DNA from 3 places in the Mesorhizobium sp. M0437 genome. Region 3 is predicted to be linked to each of the others. Evidence: riboswitches for the same ligand, from Rfam matches in the RefSeq annotation. Region 3 holds a riboswitch; each other region holds the start of a gene.
The links. A riboswitch is a leader RNA that binds a small molecule or an ion and turns the genes downstream of it on or off. The one in region 3 is predicted to bind thiamine pyrophosphate.
Positions count from the first base shown of each region.

Region 1: it holds a riboswitch for thiamine pyrophosphate, as region 3 does, so the genes downstream of both, thiB (thiamine ABC transporter substrate binding subunit) here and thiC (phosphomethylpyrimidine synthase ThiC) in region 3, are expected to answer to the same signal.
Region 2: it holds a riboswitch for thiamine pyrophosphate, as region 3 does, so the genes downstream of both, thiC (phosphomethylpyrimidine synthase ThiC) here and thiC (phosphomethylpyrimidine synthase ThiC) in region 3, are expected to answer to the same signal.

Region 1 covers NZ_JAMYRK010000005.1:43,843-47,115, forward strand. The annotation lists gene thiB (thiamine ABC transporter substrate binding subunit) at 361-1,374, opposite strand; TPP riboswitch at 1,418-1,532, opposite strand; gene NKI72_RS04890 (thiamine diphosphokinase) at 1,660-2,304, shown strand; gene NKI72_RS04895 (ABC-F family ATP-binding cassette domain-containing protein) at 2,320-3,273, shown strand, end outside.
Region 2 covers NZ_JAMYRK010000002.1:57,047-60,319, forward strand. The annotation lists gene NKI72_RS01570 (Fic family protein) at 1-816, shown strand, start outside; TPP riboswitch at 999-1,115, shown strand; gene thiC (phosphomethylpyrimidine synthase ThiC) at 1,219-3,054, shown strand; gene thiO (glycine oxidase ThiO) at 3,051-3,273, shown strand, end outside.
Region 3 covers NZ_JAMYRK010000015.1:28,834-32,106, reverse strand. The annotation lists gene thiO (glycine oxidase ThiO) at 1-25, opposite strand, end outside; gene thiC (phosphomethylpyrimidine synthase ThiC) at 22-1,857, opposite strand; TPP riboswitch at 1,961-2,077, opposite strand; gene NKI72_RS12150 (ATP-grasp domain-containing protein) at 2,301-3,273, opposite strand, start outside.

The sequences.
Region 1 (3,273 bases), on a different contig from region 3:
CCAATCTCACAAGTGGCAGGACGAGGAGAGGCGACAAAGCTGCCGATCTCCCCCTTGAGGGCAGGGCTATCGCATTTGGATTCTTACGAAGTTGGACCCCCACCCTAACCCTCCCCACAAGGGGGAGGGAACGCTGCCGCATGCCCTTACTTCCCCTTTTGGCGCCGAAAGGCAGACAATTTGCCGAGGTCAGTGCCAACGGAAGTCTCCCTCCCCCTTGTGGGGAGGGGTTAGGGGTGGGGGTACGTCGTAGAGCGAAAGCCTCGGCGTTCCATCTGCGATAGCCGTGCCCTTGAGGGGGAGATGGCCGGCAGGCCGGAGGGGGGTGGCTTGGCGCAAACATCCGACGAGGCTTGAGCCCTACCTGCTCATCGCCGCAAGCCACTCATCGACCCAGGCCTTGCGGTTGGCCGCGACGTCTTCCGGGCTGAACAGCAAGGTCTTGGTCGGCTTGACCAGCTTGTCGAACGCCGGGTTGAGCGGCTTGTCGGTTTTGCCGGCCGGGAACATCCAGTTGGTTTCGGGAATGACATCCTGGAATTTCGGTCCGGTCATGAAGGCAATGAACTTTTCCGCCAGCGGGTTCTTCGCGCCCTTGGTGGTGATCCCCGCAACCTCGATCTGCAGATATTCGCCCTCCTCGAAGGACGCCGCCTGGTAGCGCTCGGTGTTTTCGGCGACCATGTGGTAGGCCGGCGAGGTCGTGTAGGACAGCACCATCGGCGCCTCGCCCTTGGTGAACAGGCCGTAGGCCTCGCTCCAGCCCGGCGTTACCGTCAGCACCTTCGCCTTGAGTTTGGCCCAGGCTTCCGGCGCCTTGTCGCCATAGACCGACTTGACCCACAGCAGCAGGCCAAGGCCCGGCGTCGAGGTGCGCGGATCCTGGATGACGATCTTCTCTCCGGCATCGCCCTCGACCAATTCCCTGAGGCTCTTCGGCGGGCTCTTCAGTTTTTCGGTGTCGTAGACGACGGCGAAATAGCCATAGTCGAACGGCACGAAAATATCGTCGCTCCAGCCGCCCGGTACATTGACGCCCGAGACGGCGCCGTGCGGCGAAAACAGGCCGGTTGCCTTGGCGTCGGCGGTTAAGTTGGTATCGAGGCCAAGTACGATATCGGCCTTGGTCGCGGCGCCTTCCAGCTTCACACGGTTGAGCAGCGCCACGCCGTCGGCGACCGAGACGAATTCGACGACGCAGCTGCATTCGACCTCGAAGGCCTTCTTCACCGCCGGTCCCGGACCCCAATCGGCGGTGAAGCTTTCATAGGTATAGACCGTCAGTCTATCCTGTGCCGATGCCTGCCCCGGCAGGGCGACCGCGGATGCCGCAAGCAGGACAATTGAGACAAGAGAGTGGAAAAAACTGCGCATCGGCGCCTCCTTCGTTCGCGTTGAAAGGAATTGAGGCGTCGGGCTGTCCGAAACGTCTAATCCCTCCGCCGGTACAAACCGGATCAGGTTCAGCGGGTTGGCAGTCTTGCCTCTCAGCCGGTCCGCGAAAATCGCGTCCGGCACCCCGTTAGAGCGTTGCGACACATAGGCCCGGCCGAAGTGCTGCGCAAGCGGAAGTTTGCCGGGCATCCAAAGCCCAGCCTTCCGTTTCGTCTGCCGTTTCATCTTCCGTTTCCGGGGCAGGGCTGGTAAGGGCCACGAGATATGAGCACATTCACCATCCTGCTTGGCGGCGATCTCATCCGCACACCGCTGCTCGACCGCCAGGTCGAAGGCTCGCGCGTCATCGCCGCCGACGCCGGCATCGGTCATGCCCGCATGCTGGGCCTGAGGCCGGAACTCTGGGTCGGCGATTTCGATTCCGTGCCTGCCGAGTTGCCGGAGGATCTGGCCGCCGTGCCACGGCAGGTATTTCCTGCCGAAAAAGACAAGACCGACGGTGAACTCGCTATCGCCGCCGCGCTCGAACGCGGTGCGACAAGCCTTGTGCTCGCAGGCGCCTTCGGCGGCAAACGTACCGACCACATCTTCCTGCATCTGGCGCTGAGCGTCCGGCTGGCGGAAGGCGGAACGGAAGTGCTTTTGACCAGCGGCGCACAGGAAGGCATTCCTTTGCTGCCTGGAAAGACTGGCTTCGACTATGCCGACGGCACGCTGTTTTCGGTGCTCGGCTTCTCCGATCTCGCCGGCCTGACAGTCACCGGCGCCAAATGGCCGCTCGACCATGTCGAGGTTGCGTTCGGCTCGTCGCTGACCATTTCCAACGAGGTCAGGGGCCGGCTGGAAATCGCGCTGGCCAGCGGCCGGGCGCTGCTGCTCGCGCATCCCTACCCTCTTCCGGAAAGCTGAGCCCAGAAAGCTGATATGGCGCCGCCGCTTCTCAATCTCGACGGGATAAAGCTGACCTTTGGCGGCACGCCGTTGCTCGACGGTGCCGCCCTGACGGCCTCGGCTGGCGACAAGATCGCCCTGGTCGGCCGCAACGGCTCTGGTAAGTCGACGCTCCTCAAGATCGCCGCCGGGCTGATCGAACCGCAGGATGGCGAAGTCTTCCGCCAGCCCTCGGCAACCGTGCGCTACTTGCCGCAAATGCCCGACATGGACGGTTTTGCGACCGTCCGCGCCTATGTCGAGGCGGGGCTCGGGCCCGCCGACGATCCCTACCGCGCCACCTATCTGATGGAGCATCTCGGCCTGACCGGCGAGGAACGGCCGAACGACCTTTCCGGCGGCGAGGCGCGGCGCGCCGCCCTCGCCCGCGTCATGGCGCCGGAGCCCGACATTCTCCTCCTCGATGAGCCGACCAATCATCTTGACCTTTCGGTCATCGAATGGCTGGAGGAGGAGCTTGCCCGCACCTCCTCGGCACTGGTCGTCATCTCGCATGACCGCCGTTTTCTCGAGCGCGTGTCACGCGCCACAATCTGGCTCGACCGCGGCCAGACCCGCCGTCTCGACAAGGGCTTTGGCTATTTCGAGGAATGGCGCGACACGGTGCTGGAGGAGGAAGAGCGCGAGCAGCACAAGCTCGGTCGCCAGATCGTGCGCGAGGAGCACTGGCTGCGCTATGGCGTGACAGCGCGGCGCAAGCGCAACATGCGCCGGCTCGGTGAGTTGCAGACCATGCGCCAGCGCTTTCGTGGTCATCGCGGCGCCGAGGGTGCGGCGACGATGACAGCCAGCGACGCCGCCGAATCCGGCAAGCTGGTGATCGAAGCCAAGAACATCGAGAAGACCTTTGGCGATCTGACCGTGGTCAAGGGATTCTCGACCCGAATCCAGCGCGGCGATCGCGTCGGTCTGGTCGGGCCGAACGGC
Region 2 (3,273 bases), on a different contig from region 3:
ATCGGCGAAGCCGGCCGCTGGCCGATCGATCGCGATGAGCTGCTGCGTCTGCAAAGAATTGTACTTGGTGACGCTCGTTTCGTAAGACTTGGCTTCCGAAAAGAAGGAGGTTTCGTCGGTGAGCATGATCGAGACAACGGTACGCCCTTGCCCGATCACATCAGCGCTCGGCCCGAGGACCTGCCGCGGCTAATCGATGGAATGGCGGCGTTCGATCAGGGCCCCGCGCAAAAGCTTGATGCAGTCGTAGCCGCCGCAATCCTCGCCTTCGGCTTTGTCTATATTCACCCGTTCGAGGACGGAAACGGCCGCATTCACCGCTACCTAATCCACCACGTCCTTGCCATGCGCGGCTTCAATCCGCCGGGAGTGGTCTTTCCCGTCTCGGCCGCGATCCTGGACCAGATCAACGAGTACAGGGGCGTGCTCGAGAGCTATTCGCAGCGCCTTCTGCCGTTGGTGGAATGGGAACCGACGCCGCAATTCAACGTCCGGGTGCTGAATGACACCGGTGATTTCTACCGGTTCTTCGATGCAACCCCGCACGCCGAATTCCTCTATGCTTGCGTTCAGCGGACGATCGAACGGGACCTTCCCGAGGAAACCGCATTTCTGCAGCGCTACGATCAGTTCCGGCAGCAGGTGGACGCCTTTATCGACATGCCCGAGCGGTTGACCGATCTGCTCTTCCGTTTTCTTCACCAGAATGATGGCCATCTATCGAACCGCGCGCGCGAGAAGGAATTCGCCGCGCTGACCAGTGACGAGGCAGGAAGAATCGAGGCGATCTACGCGCAAACCTTTGGTGCCCATTGAAGGTGTGATCATCAGGATCGATTTTTAGTCCGACGCTTTGCGATTCCCTTGTCCTTGCCTTCATCTCCGACGCTTGACTTGTCACCGAGACATGCACGATTTTTTCCGCACGGTCTGACCGGCCGCCGATCAGCCGCGGCCAGAACGCGCTTGACAAACCGGAGCCGTCCCGTCCAACCTCACGCATTCACCAGGGGAGTCCCGGCAAGGGGCTGAGATACTGCTGGCTTTCGCGGCGCAGTGACCCGTTGAACCTGATCCAGTTCATACTGGCGTAGGGACGGTGCAAGCGCTTTGCGGGAGTTCACGCCCGAGGTCCTGTTTCGGCAGGTCGACAGAAGCGTCTTTTCATCCTTCCGGCACAGAACTGGGTCTCCAATGCACGAGCAAAGGAGCCTCAAGATGAATGCCCTCACCCCCGCCGTGTCGACGGGACCGCTGCCTGCCTCACGCAAAATCCACAAGCCCGGTGCCATCCACCCGCAGATCAGGGTGCCGATGCGCGAAATCTCCGTCCATCCGACGGCAGGCGAGCCGCCGGTGACCGCTTACGATCCGTCCGGCCCCTATACCGACCCGACTGTCGAAACCAGCATCGAAAACGGCCTTGCACGGCTTCGCCATGAATGGGTCACCGCGCGCGGCGATGTCGAAGCCTATGACGGCCGCCACGTCCGGCCAGAAGACAATGGGTTTGCGGCGGGCGAGCGCCTAACACCGGAATTTCCAGTCCGCAACCGGCCACTCCGGGCCCAGACCGGCAAGGCGGTGACACAGCTTGCCTATGCGCGCGCTGGCATCATCACGCCCGAAATGGAGTTCGTCGCCATCCGCGAGAACCTTGGTCGCGAGATCCTGCACGGCAAGCTTGAGCGCGACGGCGAGGCCTTCGGCGCGGCGATCCCCGACTTCGTCACGCCTGAATTCGTGCGCAACGAGGTGGCGCGCGGACGGGCGATCATTCCCGCCAACATCAACCATCCCGAGAGCGAGCCGATGATCATCGGCCGGAATTTCCTGGTCAAGATCAACGCCAATATCGGTAACTCCGCCGTCACATCGTCGATGGCTGAAGAGGTCGAAAAGATGGTGTGGGCGATCCGCTGGGGCGCCGACACGGTGATGGATCTGTCGACCGGCCGCAACATCCACAACATCCGCGAATGGATCGTCCGCAACTCGCCGGTGCCGATCGGCACGGTGCCGCTCTACCAGGCGCTCGAGAAAGTCGGCGGCATTGCCGAGGATCTTACCTGGGAGGTTTACCGCGACACGCTGATCGAACAGGCCGAACAGGGCGTCGACTATTTCACCATCCACGCCGGCGTGCGGCTGCATTACATCCCGCTGACCGTTGACCGGGTCACGGGTATCGTCTCGCGCGGCGGCTCGATCATGGCAAAATGGTGCCTGCACCATCACCGGGAAAGCTTCCTCTACGAGCACTTTGCGGAGATCTGCGACATCTGCCGCGCTTATGACGTCTCCTTCTCGCTCGGCGACGGCCTTCGTCCCGGCTCGATCGCCGACGCCAACGACGCGGCGCAATTCGCCGAGCTGGAAACGCTCGGCGAGCTGACGCAGATCGCCTGGGCGAAAGATTGCCAGGTGATGATCGAGGGGCCCGGCCACGTGCCGATGCACAAGATCAAGGCGAACATGGACAAGCAGCTCGCCGTCTGTGGCGAGGCGCCGTTCTATACGCTTGGACCGCTGACGACCGACATCGCGCCGGGCTACGACCACATCACTTCCGGCATCGGCGCGGCGATGATCGGCTGGTTCGGAACGGCCATGCTCTGCTACGTCACGCCCAAGGAGCATCTCGGCCTTCCCGACCGCGATGACGTCAAGACCGGCGTGATCACCTACAAGATCGCAGCGCACGCGGCCGACCTGGCGAAGGGCCACCCGGCGGCGAAAGTCAGGGATGACGCCCTTTCCCGCGCGCGCTTCGAGTTCCGCTGGGAGGACCAGTTCAACCTGTCGCTCGACCCCGAAACCGCACGGTCCTTCCACGACCAGACCTTGCCCAAGGAGGCGCACAAGCTGGCACATTTCTGCTCGATGTGCGGACCGAAATTCTGCTCGATGCGTATCTCTCACGACATCCGCGCCGAGGCACAGAAAGAGGGCATGGCGGCGATGGCGGCGAAATACCGCGAGGGCGGCGATCTCTACGTGCCAGCGGACGAGATCGGCGCACCGGTCACGCCTCAGCCAGGTAAGCCATCATGAAGGTGCTGATAAAGGGGGCCGGCGTCGCCGGCCTCACCGCCGCCTTCGAACTCGCCGCCCGCGGCGCGACGGTCACGGTCGCCGAGATCCGGCATGGCCTTGGAGGCAATGCGTCGTGGTTCGCCGGCGGCATGCTGGCGCCATGGTGCGAGCGTGAAAGCGCCGAGCAGCCGGTGCTGGACCTTGGACGTGACGCTGCCGACTGGTGGGATGCGGTGC
Region 3 (3,273 bases):
CGGCCCCTTTGACCAAGACCTTCATGATGGCTCACGTGGCTGAGGTATGAGCGGCGCGCCGGTCACGTCCGCCGGCACGTAGAGATCGCCGCCCTCGCGGTATTTCGCCGCCATCGCCGCCATGCCCTCTTTCTGTGCCTCGGCGCGGATGTCGTGGGAAATTCGCATCGAGCAGAATTTCGGTCCGCACATCGAGCAGAAATGCGCCAGCTTGTGCGCCTCCTTGGGCAAGGTTTGATCGTGGAAGGACCGCGCTGTTTCGGGATCGAGCGACAGGTTGAACTGGTCCTCCCAGCGGAACTCGAATCTGGCCCGCGACAGCGCGTCGTCGCGGATCTTCGCCGCCGGGTGACCCTTCGCCAGGTCGGCGGCATGCGCCGCGATCTTGTAGGTGATCACGCCGGTCTTGACGTCGTTGCGATCGGGAAGGCCGAGATGTTCCTTGGGCGTGACGTAGCAGAGCATGGCGGTGCCGAACCAACCGATCATCGCCGCGCCGATGCCGGAGGTGATGTGGTCGTAGCCCGGCGCGATGTCGGTCGTCAGCGGGCCAAGCGTATAGAACGGCGCCTCGCCGCAAACGGCGAGTTGCTTGTCCATGTTCTGCTTGATCTTGTGCATCGGCACGTGGCCAGGCCCCTCGATCATCACCTGGCAATCCTTCGCCCAGGCGATCTTCGTCAGCTCGCCAAGCGTTTCCAGCTCGGCGAACTGCGCCGCATCGTTGGCATCGGCGATCGAGCCGGGACGAAGGCCGTCGCCGAGCGAGAAGGAGACGTCATAGGCGCCGCAGATGTCGCAGATCTCCGCGAAGTGCTCGTAGAGGAAGCTTTCCCGGTGATGGTGCAGGCACCATTTTGCCATGATCGAGCCGCCGCGCGAGACGATACCCGTGACCCGGTCAACGGTCAGTGGGATGTAATGCAGCCGCACGCCGGCATGGATGGTGAAATAGTCAACGCCCTGTTCGGCCTGTTCGATCAGCGTGTCGCGGTACACCTCCCAGGTCAGATCCTCGGCAATGCCGCCAACCTTCTCGAGCGCCTGGTAGAGCGGCACCGTGCCGATCGGCACCGGCGAGTTGCGGACGATCCAGTCGCGGATGTTGTGGATGTTGCGGCCGGTCGACAGGTCCATCACCGTATCGGCGCCCCAGCGGATCGCCCAGACCATCTTTTCGACCTCTTCGGCCATCGAGGAGGTGACAGCGGAGTTGCCGATATTGGCATTGATCTTGACCAGGAAATTGCGGCCGATGATCATCGGCTCGCTCTCTGGGTGGTTAATGTTGGCGGGAATGATTGCGCGTCCGCGCGCCACCTCATCACGCACGAATTCCGGCGTGACGAAGTCGGGGATCGCCGCGCCGAAGGCTTCGCCGTCGCGCTCGAGCTTGCCGCGCCGGATCTCGCGGCCAAGGTTCTCGCGGACGGCGACGAACTCCATTTCGGGTGTGATGATGCCGGCGCGTGCATAGGCAAGCTGCGTCACCCTCTTGCCTGCTTTGGCTCTGAGCGGTCGGTGGCGGATGGGAAATTCTGGCGTCAGGCGTTCGCCCGTCGCGAATCCGTTGTCCTCCGGCCGGACGTGGCGGCCGTCACAGTCCTCGACATCGCCGCGCGCCAAGATCCATTCGTGGCGAAGCCGGGCCAGGCCTTTTTGGATGCTGGTTTCGACAGCCGGATCGGTATAGGAGCCCGACGGGTCGTAGACGGTGACGGGCGGTTCGCCGGCTGTCGGATGGACGGAGATTTCGCGCATCGGCACCCTGATCTGCGGGTGGATGGCACCGGGCTTGTGGATCTTACGCGAAGCAGGCAGCGGTCCCGTTGAGACGGCTGGGGTGAGGGCATTCATCTTGAGGCTCCTTTGCTCATGCATTGGAGACCCAGTTCTGTGCCGGAAGGATGAAAAGACGCTTCTGTCGACCTGCCGAAACAGGACCTCGGGCGTGAACTCCCGCAGAGCGCTTGCACCGTCCCTACGCCAGTATGAACTGGATCAGGTTCAACGGGTCACTGCGCCGCGAAAGCCAGCAGTATCTCAGCCCCTTGCCGGGACTCCCCTGGTGAATGCCTCAAGTTGAACGGGCCGGCGTTGTCTTGTCAAGCGCATGTTCGTCCTGCGGCGGCGGTGGGCGGCAATCAAATTGGGCCCAAATTGGGCCGACGGCCTCGCCATGGGTCGCGGAGAAGTTCCGCGGGAGATAGGGCAGGTGTGGCCAAAGCTGCATTTGCCTCGTCAAACTTGATGTGACATTGACGTAGACGGAACTGCTGCGTTTCAAGGATCTTAAGCCGTCAACGCCTGATCGGAACAGAACTGGTGGGCCGCCCGAACGCCCCACAAACATCGTGCTCTCGATCACCTCTTATTGTCGCCGGAAAAGGGGTGATCGACCAATCGATCAAGTCGACCGCTCGCTGAAGGGCGCCCTCGGTTTCAGCACGGCTGGGCGAAGTGGCAATGACATGTCCAATCCAGTCTCGGAAATCCCCCTTCCTGACGATCGGTGTCTTGGGTTCAACATTCAATTTGACCTCGGCCACACCTGATATAGCAGCTGCCTGAGTGTCGCCACCAATCCAGTCGAGGGTGCCATCTTGATCAGGAAGCAGGAATCGCGCGGCCGCAGTATGCGAATGCTTTTTGCGCAGATCCCATTCCTCGCCAATGACAAGCTTGATGTGCTCGGTTACGAGGTCGACACCGTAAGCTAACTGGACCAGCTGAGGGTCGGGCGCGCCACTAAGACGCGGATTGATTTCAATGACAACTGGACCGCGTTTCGTGCACCGGAGTTCAATGTTAGTTGGCCCCCAGCCAAGGCCGAGAGCCCGCAAACAGCTCAGCGAAACATCGGCGATGCGCTCACGCTCCTGATCAGTCAGCAGGGCCGGATAGGTCACCTCACGAATGACGAAATGGGGGAGGGGACCAAAGTCATTGGCGCAAATCGCAACGACCTCATTCCCCATAACATTAATGCTATAGAACGGGCCCTGTGCGAATTCTTCGACGAGTATTTTCGGTGTAGACCGCCATATGTGCTTTCCGCCCAATAGATAAGTCGTATGTTCGGCTACGTCTTCGAGGCTGCGGCACAATCGGACACCGATGCTGCCGCTGCCTACTGCCGGCTTAAGAATCACGGGCAGGCCGATCTCTGCAGCCGAGCTTTCTACCTCCGCCGCATTCGTTGCCAACCGATAGGCCGGTATTGGAACGCCGGCCTGCGCGAGGAGTTGGCGTTGCTTGAATTTGTCGCAGCTT